Shimia isoporae: one gene and its partner. The protein of the gene in region 2 interacts with the protein of the main gene of each other region in a pairwise test. Links are inferred from orthologs where the notes say so. Each region holds a gene or a part of one and is shown on either strand. Other genes may lie near its edges. The genes, in order: recA and dprA.

Region 1 (10,066 bases), 480 kb from region 2 along the record:
AACCACCCTCGTCGATGAGCTGCTCAAGCAATCCGGCGCTTTCCGGGAAAACCAGGAAGTGGCCGAGCGTGCCATGGACAGCAATGATCTTGAGCGCGAACGCGGCATCACGATTTTCGCCAAACCCACTTCGGTGGAATGGAAAGGCACCCGCATCAATATCGTGGACACGCCGGGCCACGCCGACTTTGGCGGCGAAGTTGAGCGTATCCTGAGCATGGTCGATGGTGTGGTCCTGCTGGTGGACGCCGCCGAAGGTCCCATGCCGCAAACCAAATTTGTGACCTCCAAGGCACTGGCGCTTGGCCTGCGTCCGATTGTGGTTCTGAACAAAGTCGACAAACCCGACGCCGAGCCTGACCGTGCGCTGGATGAGTGCTTTGATCTGTTTGCCTCACTGGATGCGAACGACGATCAGTTGGACTTCCCGCACATGTACGCATCCGGCCGCAACGGATGGGCAGACGCCGAACTCGACGGCCCGCGCCAAGACTTGCACGCCCTTTTCAACCTGATCGTGAACCATGTTCCGGAACCCAAGCAGGTACACAAACAGGATGATGACTTCCGCATGCTGGCCACTACCCTCGGGTCCGACCCGTTTGTCGGTCGAATCCTGACCGGTCGTGTCGAATCCGGCACTCTCAAGGTTGGCGCAACCGTTCAGGCGATTTCCCGCATCGGCCAGAAGATTGAACAGTTTCGAGTCACCAAAATTCAGGCATTCCGCGGCCTCGCACAGCAAGACATCGACGAAGCACAAGCTGGCGATATCGTGTCCATCGCCGGAATGGCCAAAGCCACTGTGGCCGATACGATCTGTGCCTTGGCGGTTGATGAGCCACTTGAGGCTCAACCGATCGACCCACCCACCATTACTGTAACTTTTGGGATCAACGACAGCCCACTGGCCGGTCGCGACGGCAAAAAGGTGCAGTCTCGTGTCATCCGTGACCGTCTTTACAAAGAAGCTGAATCCAACGTTGCCATCAAGATTGCCGACACCCCCGGCGGTGAGGCCTTTGAAGTTTCCGGTCGCGGCGAATTGCAGATGGGTGTTTTGATCGAAAACATGCGCCGCGAAGGTTTTGAGCTTTCGATCTCCCGCCCTCAGGTGATCATGCGTGAAGAAGACGGACAGAAAATGGAGCCCGTCGAAGAAGCGACCATCGACGTGGATGACGAGTATTCCGGCGCTGTTATTGAAAAACTGACCGGTTCGCGCAAAGGCGAACTGGTTGAAATGCGTCCTGCAGGTGCTGGCAAAACCCGTATCATCGCACATGTCCCCTCGCGTGGCCTGATCGGCTATCATGGCGAATTCCTGACTGACACGCGCGGAACCGGTGTTCTTAACCGCGTCTTCCACGGCTGGACACCATACAAGGGCTCCATCCCCGGCCGTCGCGCCGGTGTGCTGATCTCGATGGAGAACGGACAGTCCGTCGCCTACGCCCTGTGGAACCTTGAAGACCGCGGTAAAATGATGATCGGTGCCCAGGCTGACGTCTACACCGGCATGATCATCGGTGAGCACAGCCGTGACAACGATCTGGAAGTGAACCCGCTCAAGGGCAAAAAACTCACCAATGTGCGCGCATCCGGCTCAGACGAAGCCGTGCGCCTGACCACGCCAATGACGCTCTCTCTGGAAGAAGCCATTGCCTACATCAATGACGATGAGCTGGTAGAGGTCACCCCAAACAGCGTACGCCTTCGCAAGCGTTATCTGGATCCGCACGAACGCAAGCGGATGTCCAAAGCTGCCCAATAAACTCAAAAGGCCGGAGCATCAGCTCCGGCCTTTTTCATTAGAGTAGCGGCTTGAAGGGTTCGATTGATACCTCGTCGCCGTGAAAGGTACAGAAAGAACCCGGCGGGACCTCTTCCCATCCCTCTTCAGCCTGTACCAATGGTTCGCTCACCACAGCACGCCCGGACCGGCTTTCGCTTTTGCGATGGTAAACTGTCGGAGCCCTTTTGTCGGAAGCGTAGCGTACGGCATATAGCGTCTTTCCGTCGGAAAACGCAGCCGCCAAACGCATGTGAGGCGTCGTTCCCCGTTCGCGGCTCATTCGTTGCAAAATGCCGACTGCAATTTCCATCGCTTCCTTCGGATTGTCATCCAGACCTTCAGTCAGCCCTAACAAGAACAGAACTTCACTGTCAGTTGCTCCCTTTCGCTCACCGTACAATGCGTCGGGGATCATCATGTCAGCATGCCGCCGGAAACTTTCAAAGCCACCAATTTGCCCGTTGTGCATGAACGACCATTTGCCGACAGCGAACGGATGGCAGTTGTTCCGGCTGGTTGCGGTTCCTGTCGACGCGCGCACATGGGCCAAAAATAGGCCGGACTTCACCTGCGCCGTCAGGGACTTCAGGTTAGGATCCGACCACGCAGGCAGTATGTCGCGATACAAACCCGGTTCCGGCCGGTCACCGTACCAGGCAAGCCCAACACCATCGCCATTGGTTTGGGTCTTGCATTCAGTTGCCTGGATACTTTGATGGATTAGTGAGTGATCCGGACGGATAACAACGTCCTCGATATACACCGGTGCTCCGATGTAAGCAGCCCAACGACACATATGCTCAATCTCCGTTCGCGTGCGTTTCCCGCACTTGCGCTGGCTGGCTCAGACTCTGGCTCACAGCAAGTGGTGATTTTGCGGACGTGTAACTCAATTCACCGCGGGAAGAAAGACCGAGATCGAACGAAAAACGCGAACCGATTTCCGAACCGGCTCGCGCTTGCAGAACTTCATTCTGATTTCGGAGTAACCAAGTCACTCGCTGGTTTCAACCACCATCAGTTCCCGCTCACTCGCGTCGCGTGCGTGATTCAAAGCTTCTTGATACTCGGGACTGTTGTAACAGGCCACGGCTGTATCGACGTCCGGAAACTTGGCGACAACGTTGCGTGGGCGCTCCTTGCCTTCCAGTTGAACGAAACGTCCGCCACGCGCGATAAATTCGCCACCGTGTTTGGCAATGGCCGGACCCGCCAGTTCCGCATATTTCGCGTATGCGTCTGAGTCCGTCACTGTCACATGTGCGATCCAAAGTGCACCCATAATTTATCCTCCCAAAACAGCTTCAGCTGCGGCAATAGCCGCGTCTGCATTGCTTGCGTCTTTTGCGCCGCCTTGCGCCATGTCCGGACGGCCACCACCGCCCTTGCCACCAAGCGCCTGGACGGCGGCCCGCACAAGATCAACCGCGGAATGATTGTCCTTCAGGTCATCAGTAACCCCTGCGGCCACAGCAACTTTGTCGCCCGTGTCGGCAATCAGAAGAACCGCACCGCTGCCCAAACGGGTCTTATGCTCGTCCATAAGCGGAGGGAGATCTTTGCCGGACACACCAGACAGAACCTGCGCAAAGAACTTTACACCATTGATCTCTTTCGCTTCAGGGCCGCTGCCCTGCCCCGCACCACCGGCCATGGCCAGTTCCCGACGAAGCGACGCAACCTCATTTTGTAGCGCCTTACGTTCATCCATCAGCCCCTGAACACGATCGATCAATTGTGGCGGCTGGACTTTCAGCTTGGTGGCAATATTGGCCACGCGCTTGGCCTGCTCGTGCAGGTGGTGGAACGCGGCTTCACCGGTCAGAGCTTCGATCCGGCGAATGCCAGCAGCCGATGCACCATCGGACAGGATCACAAACACACCGATGTCGCCGGTCTGTTTGACGTGTGTGCCACCGCAGAGTTCGATGGAATATGTGTCACCATGCAGGCCCTTGCCGGTGTTGGCCTGCCCCATGGAAACAACGCGCACCTCGTCGCCGTATTTCTCACCAAAGAGCGCCTGCGCGCCCAGATCACGCGCGTCATCCGGCGTCATGATCCGCGTCTCAACCGGCGTGTTCTGGCGGATATAAGCATTCACGTCCTGTGCAACGGCTAGCATTTCCTCAGCGGTCAGCGCCTTGTTGTGGCTGAAGTCAAACCGCAGACGGTCATCAGCGTTCAACGAGCCACGCTGTGCCACGTGATCGCCAAGCGCATCGCGCAGCGCTTCGTGCAATAGGTGCGTGGCAGAGTGGTTAGCGCGGATTGCCTTGCGGCGCGCGTGATCCACATCCAGAGCAACAGCGTCGCCTTTGGTCAATGTTCCATGGGACATCGTGATCTTGTGGGCAAACAATTTGCTGTCTGCAAACTTCTGGACGTCCGACACATTCCCGACATCGCCCCGGTTCTCCAGACGAGAGATAATGCCATGATCTGCAACCTGACCACCGCTTTCCGCGTAGAAAGGTGTCTGGTTCACAACAACCCAACCTTCAGCGCCCTGCTCCAGACTATCGACCAAGGCTCCTTCCTGAATCAGAGCCAGTACCTGACCTTCTGCGGTCTCGGTGTCATAGCCCAGAAATTCAGTGGATCCCGTGTCTTCCGCGATATCAAACCAAAGAGCCGCTTCCGCAGCATCACCGGATCCCACGTGAGCGGCGCGTGCCTTGGCTTTCTGTTCAGCCATCGCAGCGTCAAAACCATCGGTGTCCACCTCACGACCTTTTTCCCGTAGCGCGTCCTGCGTCAGATCGAGTGGGAAACCATATGTGTCATAAAGCTTGAACGCAGAAGCACCTGGCAAAGGTGCGCCCTCGTCAAGACTGTCGAGTTCCTCATCGAGAAGTTTCAAGCCACGATCGAGAGTCTGTTTGAATTTGACCTCTTCCTGCTTGAGCGTCTCCTCAATAAGAGACTGCGCTTGTCCCAGTTCCGGATAGGCCTGACCCATTTGTTGAACCAGCGAAGGAACCAGTTGGTGCATCACGGGGTCCTTCGCTCCCAGAAGGTGAGCATGTCGCATCGCGCGGCGCATGATACGGCGAAGTACATATCCACGACCGTCATTGGATGGCATGACGCCGTCCGCCATCAGGAACGAAGTAGACCGCAGGTGATCTGCAATTACGCGGTGGTGCACGTTCTGATCACCATACGGGTCGGTGGATGTAACGTTGGCTGACGCTTCGATCAAAGCTTTGAACAGATCGGTGTCATAGTTGTCGTGTGACCCCTGAAGCAGCGCACCAATCCGCTCAAGCCCCATACCGGTGTCGATCGACTGCATATCCAGAGCCTTCATCGACCCGTCTTCGAACTGTTCGTTTTGCATGAAAACGACGTTCCAGATTTCGATGAAGCGATCGCCGTCTTCTTCGGGAGAACCAGGAGGGCCACCCCAGATGTGGTCACCGTGGTCGTAGAAAATCTCTGTGCAAGGCCCACAAGGACCGGTGGGACCCATCTGCCAGAAATTGTCATGGGTCGCGATGCGAATAATCCTGTCTTCCGGAACGCCGACTTTCTTCCAGATTTCAAAGGCTTCGTCGTCGGTATGGTAAACCGTCGTATACAACTTGTCCTTTGGAATATCGAATTCCTTGGTGATCAGCTCCCACGCAAACGGGATCGCATCATCCTTGAAATAATCCCCAAAGGAAAAGTTGCCGAGCATCTCGAAAAAAGTGTGGTGGCGCGCGGTGTAGCCGACATTGTCGAGATCGTTGTGCTTGCCGCCTGCGCGCACACACTTCTGCGCCGAGGTCGCGCGTTGATAGTCGCGTGTCTCAACACCGGTGAAGAGGTTCTTGAACTGCACCATACCAGAGTTAACGAACATCAACGTCGGGTCGTTGCGTGGCACGAGCGGACTGGAGTCCACAATCTCGTGCCCCTGTTTGGAGAAGTAGTTCAAAAAGGTCGAACGTATGTCGTTCAGGCTGGCCATGAGCAGATCTCTTGCGCTTTGTTTTGCGTGTCGGATCGGGTTTATAACCACAGCGCGGGGCTGTCCACATGGCATTGGAAAAACGCGCAGTTTGCACAGCATGTGCGCTACACAGGAACCTTGCGCAGCACGTCACCAGTTCGGATGACGCCATCCTGTTCAATGGAACACAAAAGACCCCGAAACCTGTATTCTTTGTGTTCGGGATAGCGCACCCAGTCAAAAACGTCTTTTCCGTATCGCGCTTTCCATTTCACACAGGCATCGTTGAACACTTCCGACACTCGGATCACAGCCGAGCCGACGGACAAAAGTTGTCCTTCAGGCATGTTTGCCTCCGACGTGTCGATGTCCGCCGCGAATGTATCGCCAGGATGCAGCGCATCTCCTTCCGGTCGCCAAACCAGATCAAGCAACCGTTTGGGTATGATGCAAACTTGGATTCCGGGATGTGGATCGCCGTTGTCCAACCGGATCCACGGCTGAGTCAGCCAACGCTCGCCCGGAATACCCTTTGCCTTGGTGAGTGTGATTTCATCGACAAACTTGCGCGTGTTTCGTTTGGGGCGAAGGCATAAATGCGAGATGGCCGCCCCGTCTTTGGGAGCGGCCAGTATATGAGACAGGGCCTCACTCAGGTCTTCAAGCGTTGGCGTCAATCTTCGACTAGGTCCTCGTCGCCCGGTGGCATGTCGAAATCCAGACCATGCGCGGCGCGGATTTTGTCTTCGATCTCATAAGCGATGCGGTTGTTTTCCTTCAGGAAGGTTTTCGCGTTTTCACGCCCCTGCCCGATCCGCTCATCACCATAGCTGAACCAGCTACCGGATTTCTCGACCACGCCGGCTTTCACTCCCAGATCAAGCAATTCGCCCATCTTGGAAATGCCTTCGCCGTACATGATGTCGAATTCAACCTGCTTGAACGGTGGCGCCACCTTATTCTTGACCACTTTGACACGGGTCGCGTTGCCAACCACCTCATCGCGGTCCTTCAGTGAGCCGATACGCCGGATGTCCAAACGCACGGAACTATAGAACTTAAGCGCATTACCGCCGGTTGTGGTTTCCGGCGAACCGAACATCACACCGATCTTCATCCGGATCTGGTTGATGAAAATAACCATGCAGTTGGAACGCGCGATCGACCCCGTCAGTTTCCGCATCGCCTGGCTCATCAGACGGGCCTGAACACCCACGTTACTATCGCCCATGTCGCCTTCAAGCTCGGACTTAGGTGTCAGCGCAGCAACCGAGTCGACCACAACCATGTTCACGGCACCGGAACGCACAAGCGTGTCGGTGATTTCCAGCGCCTGCTCACCTGTATCCGGCTGCGAAATCAGCAATTCGTCCAGATTCACGCCGAGCTTTTTCGCATACTGCGGATCCAAAGCGTGTTCCGCATCAACAAACGCGCAAACACCACCCTTCTTCTGTTCTTCCGCAATACAATGCAGGGTGAGAGTGGTTTTACCCGAACTTTCCGGTCCGTAAATCTCAACGATACGACCCTTCGGCAACCCACCTATTCCGAGGGCGATATCGAGACCCAAAGACCCCGTCGAGGTGGATTCGATCTCTTGCGCCGGATTATCGGCGCCGAGTTTCATGATCGAGCCCTTCCCGAACTGACGTTCGATCTGTGCCAGAGCGCTGTCCAGCGCCTTTTGTTTGTCGGGGGAATTCTTCTTGCTGCTCATTGTCAAAAGATCTGCCGTTGCCATTGTGCTTGGCTCCTTATTCCATACCCGCGGACGGGCGGCAATCATTGCCTGCGTTCACCTCTTGTTCTCAATTCTTATGAGATCAAAAGGAGAACAAATCAACAAAAAAACGATGACCCAAGCTTTTTACATCAATGGTTAACGAGTGGTTTACAAAGCAGACACAAATAGGAGAAAACCATATAACCCTTTGTCTGAGGCGCAGTAGATGCTTGTTTTCTGGAATAAAAAGTTGGTTTTCCTCTCGGTTCCGAAAACCGGAACAACAGCCATAGAAGAGGCTTTGGCCCCGAGTGCGGACATGGTGATTTCCCATCCACCCGAACTCAAACACGCGCCTCTGTACCGCTACAACAGATTCTTTCGGCCAATGTTTGAGCGCGCCTGTAAGACGGACGACATGGAAACGATGGCGGTGATGCGAGAACCAATCAGCTGGCTTGCAAGCTGGTACAGATACCGGCGCCGGGAAGACCTTCGTGGTTTGCCAAACTCAACCGAGAATGTGTCCTTCGAAGAGTTCGTACAAGAGTACATGAAGGGTGATCGTAAAGCGTCCTTTGCCAATGTCGGCAGTCAGGCCAAGTTTCTTGAGCCGCGCAAGAACGGGGTCAAGGTTGACCATTTGTTCAGGTACGAAGATCAGGAGGCGCTGATCGGTTTCCTGGAACAGCGGCTCGAAATGAAAATCAATTTGCCACGCCGCAACAGTTCTCCGGACATGCCTCTGTCGCTTTCGCCAGACACGCGCACAAAACTTCAGCGCAAATGCGCTGAAGAATTCGAGCTTTACGAAAGCCTGGGTTAACCCGTCTTGATCTTGGACTGCACAGCCTCGGTAAGGTCGCCAAGGCTGAACGGTTTGGGCAGGAAGCTGGAGTTGGTGATCCGCGCCTGATCATCGCTAAAGCTGTCTTCAGCATAGCCGGAAACGAAGATCACAGGCACGTCGGGATAGACTTCACGCGCCTGACGCACCCATGTCGGACCGTCGACACCAGGCATGATCACGTCTGTTACGAAAACATCCACATTGGGTCGTTCCGTTTCCAAAAGTTCGATGGCTTCCTCGCCCGACCCAGCTTCCAGCACAGTAAAGCCGCGCATTTTCAAAGCCCGTGTCGCAAAGGACCGCACCGGCGCCTCGTCCTCGACCAACATCACAACACCGCTGTGGCTAACCGATGCCTCTTTGGCTTTCGCGGGTGCCTGCTCGACCGGAGCAGCATCCTCATCGCCCAAATAGGCTGGGAACATCAGAGAGAACCGTGTGCCCACGCCTACTTCGCTATCAACAAAGATATAGCCGCCGGTTTGCTTCACGATGCCATAAGCCGTCGACAGGCCCAGCCCTGTACCTTCACCCGTCTTTTTGGTTGTGAAGAACGGCTCAAACACCTTCTGAAGCTTGTCCGGAGCAATACCTGTACCTTCATCAGTGACACTGATCGACACGTATTTCCCAACCGGAACCACTACGCGGTCGCGCTCAAGCGGCTCGACAAGGTCGAGCCCTTCAGTAACCACACGGATTTCGCCGCCGTTTGGCATTGCATCGCGTGCGTTGACCACAAGGTTCATCAGCACTTGTTCAAGCTGTCGCTTATCCGCGCGGATAGCGGGAAGAACCGGGTCGTTGCTCAGGCTGAGCGTAACCTTTTCGCCGACAAGTCGGTTCAGGAGATGAGTCAAATCCGCTAGCGAGTTGCGAAGGTCAACGATCTCCGGCCGCAGGTTTTGCTTCCGCGAGAAGGCCAGAAGTTGACCGACGAGAGCAGCAGCGCGATTGGCGTTCTGATTGATCTGGATCAGGTCTGCAAAATCCGGATCACCTTGATCATGGCGCAGCAACAACAAGTCGCAATGCCCTGAAATCGCAGTCAAAAGGTTGTTGAAGTCATGCGCCACGCCCCCTGCAAGCTGACCAATTGCCTGCATCTTTTGGCTTTGCACAAACTGTGCTTCAAGCGACTTCAATTCGGTTGCATCGCTGAGAACAGCGATCAGCGAACTCGTGTCGCCTTCGACAACACGGTTCAAACTGACCTGAACGAAGGCTTCTTTTTTGTCGCTTTTCAGGCGGAGAAACTCTGAATGGTGACCGCCGCGACCGGACGCCGCCTCGGCAAGCCAGTCAACGATGGAGCGTCCCAGCCCTTCCAGAAGATCGTCAAGAAGGGTTTCTTCAGTCAGCTGATCATCCAACAGCCCCCTGGCCGTGCGATTGGCCATCAGGACTTTGCCCTCTCGGTCAAGCTTGAGAAGCGCGACAGGTAGTTCGTCAAACAGAACCGCCCCTTCACGCACGACCGGAACTTCCGTCGGCAACAGGTAAATTTCCCGACGCCCCGCCGTGGCTTCGAATTCGGCAACAAGGCACTGTTGCTCGCCACCAGCTGTCATAACCATAGTCGCCTCGTTTGGAGAACCTGATCGGTCTCCGAACACATCGGCCAGCGTTTTCTTTCGTTCCCCCAAAAGCGTCCGCGCCGCAGGGTTCATGAAAAGAATCGTTCCGGAGCGGCCAACCGTCAGCATCGGCAGTCTCGGCGCTCCGGACTGCGGAGCCTCGGCTGTCTGATGTTGT
Region 2 (10,078 bases):
TCATTGTCCGTTTTCTATCCTCTGCACGCGGTGCGCGGTTGAGTCTTTTTTGGTTTCCCCTAACGGGGCCTTATAGGTGAAAAGCTGCCCTTAGGAAAGCCGAACCGTCATGAGAAGTGCGAGCGGTAACGGCGTTCCGGCAGGCGTTAGGGCTAGAGCGGCATTCCGGAGAGTTTGGCAACGAGTTCCGCCAGTTTACGAGCCCCGAACTTTCGCAGAAGGCGGGCGCGATACTCTTCAACGGTGCGGTAACTCAGTTCGAGTTCCAGCCCGATTTCCTTCGATGTCAGACCTCGACACGTCAGTATCGCCACTTCGCGTTCGCGTTGCGTAAGCGAAACGATTGGCCGGTCCTCCGACAGGTCTGCAAACGACCATACTGACGTGCTGAACGGGTTTTCTGGGGTATCGGTGGTGGCCGCCTGACCGCGCACACGGCACCAGAATAACGAACCGTCGGCGCGCTTCATGACACGTTCGTCAGAATAGCGGCCGGTCTCTCGGATCGCGGTATATACCTTGGCTCCGATGGTCTGGAAATCTTCTTCGGAGGCATAGATTTCCGCGATTGGCAGGCCTTCGCAATCGGAAGGCGTGAGACCGAACATTTCGCCAAACCGTGGATTGGCGCGTCGAATAACACGGTTTTCCAAAAGAATCAGCCCAACTGGGGCATGTTCAAAGGCGAGGGTATTTTGGTCCATGAGGCCAGTTTTTGGCACAGGATTGCGCAGAGGGGAAGTTTTGTTGTGAGTCACAAAAAAGCCCGGCGCGGTGGCCGGGCTTCTGGATTCGCTTTGGCGAGACTTAATTGACAATAGTCGCCTCAGTCGCGGCGCGGAGTTCGTCCTCGGATACGCCTTCGGCACACTCTACGATTTCGAGCCCGCCCTCGACCACGTCAAGGACGCCGAGGTTGGTGATGATACGGTCCACTACACCTTTGCCAGTAAGGGGAAGGGTGCATTCCTTCAGCACCTTGGAGTCGCCGTGCTTGTTGGCGTGATCCATTACGACCACCACGCGGCCAACGCCAGCGACGAGATCCATTGCTCCGCCCATGCCTTTGACCAGCTTGCCCGGAATCATCCAGTTCGCGAGGTCGCCGTTTTCGGCCACTTCCATTGCACCGAGAATGGCCATGGCGATCTTGCCGCCACGGATCATCGCAAAGGACTGCGCACTGTCAAAGTAGGCGGTTTGAGGCAGTTCGGTAATTGTCTGCTTGCCCGCGTTGATCAGGTCGGGGTCTTCCTCTCCTTCGTAGGGGAAGGGACCCATGCCCAGCATGCCGTTCTCTGACTGAAGAGTCACTTCGACGCCCTCAGGGATGTAGTTGGAAACGAGCGTCGGGATTCCGATGCCAAGGTTCACATACCAACCATCCTGGAGTTCCTGTGCGGCGCGAGCCGCCATTTGATTGCGATCCCAAGCCATTGTTACGCCTCCTTCTGGCGCACAGTGCGCTGTTCGATACGTTTTTCGTGTTCACCCTGAACAAGGCGATGCACATAGATACCGGGCAAATGGATACTGTCGGGGTCCAAAGAGCCTGTGGGCACAATTTCCTCGACCTCTGCGATACAGATTTTGCCGCATGTAGCCGCCGGTGCGTTGAAGTTCCGCGCGGTCTTGCGGAATACGAGGTTGCCGGTTTCGTCGGCTTTCCACGCCTTAACGATGGCCAGATCGGCAAAGATACCTTCTTCCATGATGTAGTCTTCCATCGCGCCGTCAGGGCCAGTCGGGAATTGCTTCTCCATTTTGCCGTCGGCGATCACGGTGCCGACACCAGTTTTGGTGAAGAAGCCGGGTATACCGGCGCCGCCGGCGCGCATGCGTTCAGCCAACGTGCCTTGCGGGTTGAACTCAAGCTCGAGTTCGCCAGAGAGATACTGACGCATGAACTCCGCGTTCTCACCCACATAGGAGCTGATCATCTTTTTGACCTGCTTGGTCTGCAAAAGGATGCCGATCCCAAAGTCGTCAACGCCCGCATTGTTAGAGGCAAACGTTAAGTCTTTTACACCGCTGTCTTTGATGGCGTCGAGCAATAGCTCGGGAATGCCGCAGAGGCCGAAGCCGCCTGAGGCAATGAACATGCCGTCGCTCAGAACGCCCTCGAGCGCATCGGCGGCATTTGCATATACCTTTTTCATGGATGTCTCCCCTTATTCGGAATTGCGGACGTTGTGACGGCGCGTCACCGGGGAGTCAACGTTTGGAAGGGGTATCGCGTATTACTACGGGGCGCATCAAATGATGCGCACTTGAGTGCCGACGGGGCTTATTTCAAAGAGTTCTGCGATCGATGGGTTGTACAACCCAATACAGCCGTCAGAGCTGCGACGACCGATCTTGCGTGTGTCATGAGTGCCATGGATGAGGTAGGCTGGCCATTCCAGATACATGGCGTGGGTTCCCAGCGGATTGTCTGGACCCGGAGGCATATACTTCAGTTCCGGATTGCGCTCGACCATGCTGGGCGTCGGCGTCCAGTCCGGACCCACGCGTTTGCGCACGATTTTTGTATAACCGCGTTTGGTGAGGTCTTCTGTCATCGGAACAGAGGTGGGGTAGACGCGATAATCGCTTCCATCTGCGCTCCAATAATGCAACGCGCGCGAAGTTGTGTCCGCAACAATGGTGGCCTTGCCCAGAGTGTCAAAGTGATCGCGCCAGTTCTGTTGCGAGAAGCTTGAGATGTTTCGGACGGCTGTCACCGGTGCTTCCACTTCTTCTTGAGCGAGCCCGGCGCGAGCAGTGAGTGCAAGCGTGGGCATCGCCAAAAGGAAAGCACGGCGGGGCATTCGGGAAGGGTTCATGGTGCGGACCTGCTCTGTTTTGTGATTGATGTGCAGGCACACATCAAAAAACGCAATTCCGCGGTTTCTAAAACTTTCGTGAGCAAGGCGTGTCATGAGGATGATGGGCGGAGAACCGCCCATCATCCTGCAATGATTATTTGGAAGAGGCTTTCTTTGCGGCGGTTTTTTTCTTTGCCGGCGCTTTCTTACGGGTGGCCTTCTTTTTCCCCGCCTTTTCTGAAATCCATTCGAGAGCCTGTTCCATGGTCACGTCCTTGACCTCGACCTCTTTCGGGATCGTTGCGTTGACCTTTTCCCATTTCACATAGGGTCCGTAACGCCCGTCCATGATGTTCACCGGGCCGCCGTCCGGGTGATCGCCAAGTTCACGCAGAGCCTTGGCCGCAGCGCGTCGTCCGCGCCCCGGATTGTTGCGCTTCTCGGTGATCATTTCCACCGCGCGGTTCATGCCTATTTCAAATACGTCGAGCGTTTCCTTGAGATTGGCATAGACGGGTTTTTCCTCATCCGGCAACTGGTGCATGATGTAGGGACCAAAGCGTCCCAAGTTGGACGAAATCATGCCGCCGTCGGGGTGCGGGCCGATTTCTCGAGGCAAGGTAAGCAAAGTTACGGCCTGTTCCAACGTGACTTCGTTGGGCCCCCAGCCCGGAAGGAACTCCTTGCCTTGTTTGGGCAGGGAAGAGCGTGGCGGCTTCTTATTTTCTGGGGTTGCTTCCCCACGCTGTACATACGGACCGAAGCGACCAGATTTCAGGTGGATCTCGTCTCCATTGTCCTCGCCAAGAACCTTTTCGTAGCCTTCGGCCCCTTCGCCGGAAATGGGACGGGTGTAGTTGCACTCAGGGTAGTTGCCGCAGCCCACAAAGCCACCAGTTCGGGAGGTTTTGAGGTGTAGCTGGCCATTGCCACACTTAGGGCAGACACGCGGATCAGAGCCATCTTCACGCGGAGGATACAGCTGTGGCGCGAGCGCTTCGTCGAGAATATCAAGCACTTCGGATATGCGCAGGTCGCTGGTTTCAGCGATCGCGGTGTTGAAGTCTTTCCAGAAGCGGGCGAGCACATTTTTATAGTTGCGATCACCAGCGGAGACGTCGTCGAGTTCTTCTTCCAGATTTGCGGTGAACTCGTAGCCGACGTACTTACGGAAGAAATTTAGCAGGAAGATGGTTACGATCCGGCCTTTGTCTTCAGGGAAAAGGCGGTTTTTTTCCTTTCGCACATAGTCGCGGTCCTGGATGGTGGTGATCACCGAGGCATAAGTCGATGGACGCCCAATGCCGAGCTCTTCCATGCGTTTGACCAGCGTCGCTTCTGTGTAGCGGGGCGGGGGCTGCGTGAAATGCTGCTCTGGCGAAACCGAGCGCTTGTCGGTTTTTTCGCCCTGCATGATCTGAGGAAGGCGCTTGTCATCGTCGCTGTCGACCACCTGATCGTCCCGGCCTTCCTCGTAGACCCGTAGGAAACCGTCAAATAGAACAACCTGTCCAGTGGCGCGCAACTCGACTTGCTTGTCGTCAGAGGCGATATCGACAGTGGTGCGCTCCAGGCGCGCACCCTCCATCTGACAGGCAAGCGTGCGCTTCCAGATCAAGTCGTACAACTTCCGCTGGTCGTCTTCGGATACTTTCAGATCTGCCGGCTTGCGCATCATGTCCGTTGGACGGATACACTCGTGCGCCTCTTGAGCATTCTTGGCCTTGTTTTTGTATATGCGCGGCTTTTCGGGCACGTAGTCGGCGCCGTAGAATTCCTTGATGGCGTCTCGTGTGCCCTGCACCGCTTCGGGTGCCATGTCGATCCCGTCTGTTCGCATGTAGGTAATGTAGCCTGCTTCATAGAGGCGCTGGGCTGCGTTCATGCAATGGCGCGCGCCCATGCCGAACTTGCGGCTGGCTTCCTGCTGCAGGGTCGATGTCATGAAGGGCGCGGACGGGTTACGCGATGCCGGTTTGGCTTCGACACGGGCAACAGAAAGGTTGCGGCTTTCGATTGCCTGTACGGCCAGTTCGGCAGCGGTCGAGTTTTCAATCGAGAACTTGTCGAGTTTTTCGCCACCTAAGACTGTAAGGCGGGCCTCGAACTCCTTGCCGCGCGGTGTCGAAAGCAGCGCCTTGACCGACCAATACTCGCGCGCCTTGAAGGCCTCGATTTCCATCTCTCGTTCAACGATGAGGCGCAAACAGACCGATTGTACGCGACCGGCAGAGCGCGCGCCGGGAAGTTTTCGCCACAGAACCGGCGACAGATTGAAACCAACAAGATAATCCAATGCGCGACGGGCGAGATATGCATCGACCAGAGGCTGGTCCACCTGCCGCGGATTTTGCATTGCTTCGGTCACGGCGGATTTGGTGATCGCGTTGAAAACTACGCGTGATACAGGTGTGTCTTTCTTGATGGCACGGCGCTTGCGCAGTGCTTCTTCCAGATGCCAGCTGATGGCCTCGCCTTCGCGATCGGGGTCGGTCGCGAGGATCAGGTTGTTGTCTTCTTTGAGAGCGTCGGCAATCGCTTTCACATGTTTTCGGGAGTCGGTGCCGACCTCCCAGAGCATGTCAAAATCGGAGTCCGGATCAACCGAACCGTTCTTCGCCGGCAAGTCGCGGACATGCCCGTAGGACGCAAGAACGGTGTAGTCGGACCCCAAATATTTGTTGATTGTTTTGGCTTTTGCCGGGGATTCGACAACGACAACTGGCATGAAAATTCCTCTCGACTCGGAGCGAGCTATATGGCGGCGAAAAATGTGGGGCGAAAGGGGGGATTGTCAATGCGTTGCGAAAAATCGCGTAGTTGGATTGCTAAAATTTGAGTGGATGTCACCGGTTCGCATCGCGTCGGAAACATCAGTTTCTGGACAATAGCCCACCCGACTGGCGGGTTATCTGGCCTTCTAATTCCAACTCAAGCAAGGCAGGGCTGATGTCTTCAGCATCAGCCTGAATGTCGCGTATCAACTGATCCTCGGCGATCGGGGTTGGACCGAGGCGATTGAGAATTTCCAGATGCAGCGCATGGGTTTCGCGCAGGTTGCGTTTCTGTGCCGCCGCCGGTTTAACCTCCTCCGTCACTAAGTCGTTCTTGCCGCCTGTAGGTGGGGTGTCCTGTTGCTGGAGGCTCAAGGCTTCGATGACGTCTTCTGCATTGCGCACAAGGGGCGCTCCGTCTCGGATCAGTAAATTGCACCCTGAGGCGCGGGCATCGAATGGATGTCCTGGAACAGCAAGAACCTCACGCCCCTGATCAAGAGCGGTGCGGGCCGTGATCAAGCTGCCGGATTTTGCCGCGGCTTCTACCACGACAACCGCGCGAGCGAGCCCAGAGACTATCCGGTTGCGAGAGGGAAAGTGTCGGGCGCGGGGGGCGAGCCCCGGGGGATGCTCGGATATACAGAGGCCTTGGGCCGCGATGTCATGGCCCAGCTGGCTGTTTTCGGCTGGATAAATGACGTCAATGCCGCCGGCAAAAACCGCAATTGTCCCGGTTTTCAGAGCGGCGCGGTGGGCGGAGGCGTCGATACCACGTGCAAGACCGGACACTATGACAAAACCATTTTCGGCCAGTTCTTTGCTGAGCGCGCGCGCCGTCCGGTTTCCAAGCGCCGAAGCGTTGCGGGCGCCCACAATGGCGATCATCGGTTTTTTGAGCAAAGTACGGTCCCCGCGCAGCCAAAGCATTGGCGGGGCATCAGAAATGGTGGCGAGGTGGGACGGGTAGTCGGGTTCGTCAAAGAACACTGCGCGCGCTTTGGCAGAGCGGGCTGCTTTTAATTCTTTCGCAGCGACTTCGTGGGGGCAGGGCACATAATCGTCGACACCTGCCGCCCGCGCCACAGCTGGAAGCGCATCCAACGCAGCTGCGGCAGAACCGTGTTCGTCCAAAAGGCGGTGAAATGTCGTTGGTCCAACGCGACGAGAACGCAAGAGGCGAAGCCGCAAAAATCTCTCATCTTCCGTGGTGGGTGGGAGTTGGGGGTGAGTGGAAGAATTGTGATCTTCAGTCATCCTTAGCTCCGCCTCCTTGCTGCACAACGTTAGGGCGAATCTCGTTAACGATCGGTAAACGCTAACGGGATTTTAAGGATGCGTATTCGGTTTGTTCACCATGGCAGGGCGCGACGCAGATAGTCTGCGCCTCGCCAAGTCGGATTAGGCGGCAGAGCCTCCAACTGTCAAACCTTCCATTAATACAGTGGGTTGACCTACACCCACAGGAACCCACTGGCCGGCCTTGCCGCAGTTGCCCATTCCCGGATCGAGAGCCATGTCGTTGCCAAGGCCCTTGATCTGCATCATCGCGGTGGCGCCGTCGCCAATGAGAGTAGCTCCTTTCACCGGAGCGCTGATTTGGCCATTTTGAACCCGATAGGCTTCGGTACAGGAGAAAACGAACTTGCCATTGGTGATGTCGACCTGACCACCACCAAACCCAACAGCATAAATGCCGTCCTTCAGGGATGCGACGAGGTCTGCGGGATCAGACGTACCGCCATTCATGTAAGTATTTGTCATGCGAGGCATTGGAGCGTGCGCATAGCTTTCGCGCCGCCCGTTGCCTGTTGGCGCCACGCCCATGAGGCGCGCGTTTTGGCGGTCCTGCATGTAACCAACGAGAATGCCATCCTCAATCAGGGTTGTTTTACCGGAGGGCGTCCCTTCGTCATCAACGGTAATAGAGCCACGACGGTCCGGAATGGTTCCGTCATCAATTACGGTCACGCCTTTTGATGCCACCTGTTGTCCGATTTGGCCGGCGAACTTGGATGTGCCTTTGCGGTTGAAGTCGCCTTCGAGGCCGTGGCCGACTGCTTCATGCAGGAGAATGCCCGGCCAACCTGGGCCCAGCACAACTTCCATAGGGCCCGCAGGCGCGGGTTCAGCGTCAAGGTTGACCAACGCAATGCGTAGCGCTTCCTTAGCCTTGGACTGCCAGTCAGCCGGATCAAGCAAACCATCAAGGCCGATGCGACCGCCGCCGCCGGCGGTACCGGATTCACGACGCCCGTTTTGTTCCACGATCACAGAAACGTTTACCCGTGTCATGGGGCGGACGTCAGCGATGCGGGCGCCATCCGGCCGTAAAATGACAACTTCCTGATGGGAGGCCGCCAAGGTCGCAGATACTTGAACCACTCGGGTATCCAAATCGCGCGCAAAGGCATCAATCTCGCGCAGCGTTTCGATCTTTACGGGAAATGAGACACCGCCGATTGGGTCGGCGTCTGTATAAAGTTTCCGGTTCGTCGGCTGCGGCGCCTCTGCCAAAACCGCACCGCCTTCGGCCACGGCCAGACGTGTTGTTTCCACTGCCCGTGCGATGGCGTCTTCTGAGATATCGGAGCTGTGCGCATAACCGGATACCTCGCCGTTTACGGCGCGCAGGCCGAATCCTTGCGCTGCGTCAAAGCTGGAGGTCTTGAGGCGGCCATCATCGAATACGAGCGCTTCGGAGCTTCGGCGCTCCAGAAAGAGCTCTCCGTCTTCGGCGCCTGCCGTTGCCTGACGCAACAAACGTAGGGCTGCGCCCTCATCCAGGGTGGTCTCAAACGGGCGGAAAGGGGTGTTTGTCATTCGGTCTGTGCTCACTCGGGTTTTGATCTAAATCAAAAAAGCGACTGTTCGCCGCAAGCTTCGATCTTTATCTAGGCGCCAGAATATGGTTTCAAGGCGCGAAACAACAGCGGGATTCCGCCTACATGGTGTGAATCGCGCGAATCTGAACAAAAGAAACACCGCAACCGATCAGGGTGAGACATGCGAATTCTATCGACATTCCTGGGCCTTATGGCAGCTGTAACCGCCGTTCCGGCGCTCGCGCAGGAGGCTGAACACATCGGCAAGCCGGTTCCAAACGCGACAGGCTTCCAGCCGGCCGCAACCGAACTTGCACGCCAAATTCAATCTTTGGACACTCTGCTGCTGTGGATAATTTCCATCATCACGCTTTTTGTGACTCTTCTGCTGGCGTACTGCATCGTGCGCTACAACCGCCGCTCCAACCCGAACCCGTCCAGCTTTACTCACCACACTACCCTTGAGGTCGCATGGACAGTGATCCCGATTCTGATTTTGCTTTTCATCGGTGCAAACAGCTTGCCGGTTCTGTTCAACCAGCAAGAAATCCCTGAGGGCGAAATCCACATCAAAGTGACAGGGTATCAGTGGTACTGGGGCTACGAATACACAGACCACGAGTTCGAATTCGAAAGCTTCCTGCTTCCGAAAGAGGAACTGGCGGCGAATGGCTACAACGACGACGAATATTTGCTGGCGACCGACACCAAAGTTGTCGTGCCGCTTGGCAAGACTGTCGTGATGGACGTTACCGGTGCCGACGTGATCCACAGCTGGACCATTCCGTCGTTCGGCGTGAAGCAAGATGCAGTGCCCGGCCGCATTGCACAGCTTTGGTTTGAAGCCGACAAAGAGGGTGTCTACTTCGGTCAGTGCTCTGAGCTGTGCGGCAAGGACCACGCCTATATGCCGATCACTGTCGAAGTTGTTTCCGAGGAGAAATACAACGAGTGGCTGAAAGGCGCGATCGAGGAGTATGCGGGTAACCCGGCAACTCTTCCGGCCGTCAAAGTGGCCGCAGCCGACTGAACAAATGCATCAACTGGCGGGGTGAAGTCCCCGCCCTTTGGAGGCGAATGAAGGCGCTTGGAACTGACGCGCCTTTGCGACAAGGAAGACCATGAGCGACGCAAGCATCAATACGCAAGCCAGCACAGGAGAGGCCAGCTTCGGCGACTATTTCGCCCTGTTAAAGCCTCGCGTGATGTCCTTGGTGGTGTTCACAGCTGCCGTTGGCCTATTGGCCGCTCCGGGAAGCCTGCACCCTTTCGAGGCGTTTTGTGCAATCTTGTTTATCGCGGTGGGCGGTGGCGCATCGGGCGCCCTGAACATGTGGTTTGATAGCGACATCGATCAGTTGATGAAGCGTACGCAGGGTCGTCCTATCCCCGCTGGGAAGGTGCAGCGCGACGAGGCGCTGGCAATTGGCGTTGCGCTTTCCGGGTTCTCGGTAGTGATGTTAGGTCTTGCGACCAACTGGGTAGCTGCAGGACTGCTCGCTTTCACCATCTTCTTCTACGCCGTGATCTACACGATGTGGCTCAAGCGCTGGACTCCGCAGAACATCGTGATCGGCGGCGCGGCGGGTGCCTTTCCCCCGATGATTGGCTGGGCCGCCGTGACCGGTGGTGTGGCGATTGAGTCTGTTCTGATGTTCACCCTGACGTTCAT

What was found.
Region 1: the proteins of dprA (region 2) and recA interact in binary tests that used the Bacillus subtilis proteins (3 or more experiments, as listed by UniProt). The link is inferred for Shimia isoporae from one-to-one orthologs.

The regions. Positions count from the first base shown.
Region 1 is NZ_SMGR01000001.1:1,440,733-1,450,798, reverse strand. What follows is about bases 5,445-8,295. They hold recA (recombinase RecA), read right to left. Parts: upstream 7,480-8,295; coding sequence 6,409-7,479; downstream 5,445-6,408. Other genes in these bases: BXY66_RS07030 (ATP-binding protein), read right to left, coding at 8,284-8,295; BXY66_RS07035 (sulfotransferase family 2 domain-containing protein), read left to right, coding at 7,688-8,287; BXY66_RS07045 (MOSC domain-containing protein), read right to left, coding at 5,861-6,412; alaS (alanine--tRNA ligase), read right to left, coding at 5,445-5,753. Also shown: translational GTPase TypA, read left to right, coding at 1-1,774; BXY66_RS07060 (class II glutamine amidotransferase), read right to left, coding at 1,812-2,591; BXY66_RS07055 (DUF1330 domain-containing protein), read right to left, coding at 2,790-3,077; more of alaS, read right to left, coding at 3,081-5,444; more of BXY66_RS07030, read right to left, coding at 8,296-10,066. UniProt on the Bacillus subtilis protein: Multifunctional protein involved in homologous recombination, DNA repair and competence.
Region 2 is NZ_SMGR01000001.1:962,655-972,732, forward strand. The notes cover bases 4,760-7,622. They hold dprA (DNA-processing protein DprA), read right to left. Parts: upstream 6,839-7,622; coding sequence 5,681-6,838; downstream 4,760-5,680. Other genes in these bases: topA (type I DNA topoisomerase), read right to left, coding at 4,760-5,535; tldD (metalloprotease TldD), read right to left, coding at 6,983-7,622. Outside these bases: accB (acetyl-CoA carboxylase biotin carboxyl carrier protein), read right to left, coding at 1-4; BXY66_RS04735 (LuxR C-terminal-related transcriptional regulator), read right to left, coding at 153-704; BXY66_RS04740 (CoA transferase subunit B), read right to left, coding at 808-1,437; BXY66_RS04745 (CoA transferase subunit A), read right to left, coding at 1,440-2,159; BXY66_RS04750 (L,D-transpeptidase), read right to left, coding at 2,256-2,783; more of topA, read right to left, coding at 2,962-4,759; more of tldD, read right to left, coding at 7,623-8,404; coxB (cytochrome c oxidase subunit II), read left to right, coding at 8,588-9,436; cyoE (heme o synthase), read left to right, coding at 9,528-10,078. UniProt on the Bacillus subtilis protein: Protein that helps load RecA onto ssDNA during transformation. Binds cooperatively to circular ssDNA, is able to bridge different segments of DNA. Favors the loading of RecA onto SsbA- or SsbB-coated ssDNA and formation of RecA-DNA filaments.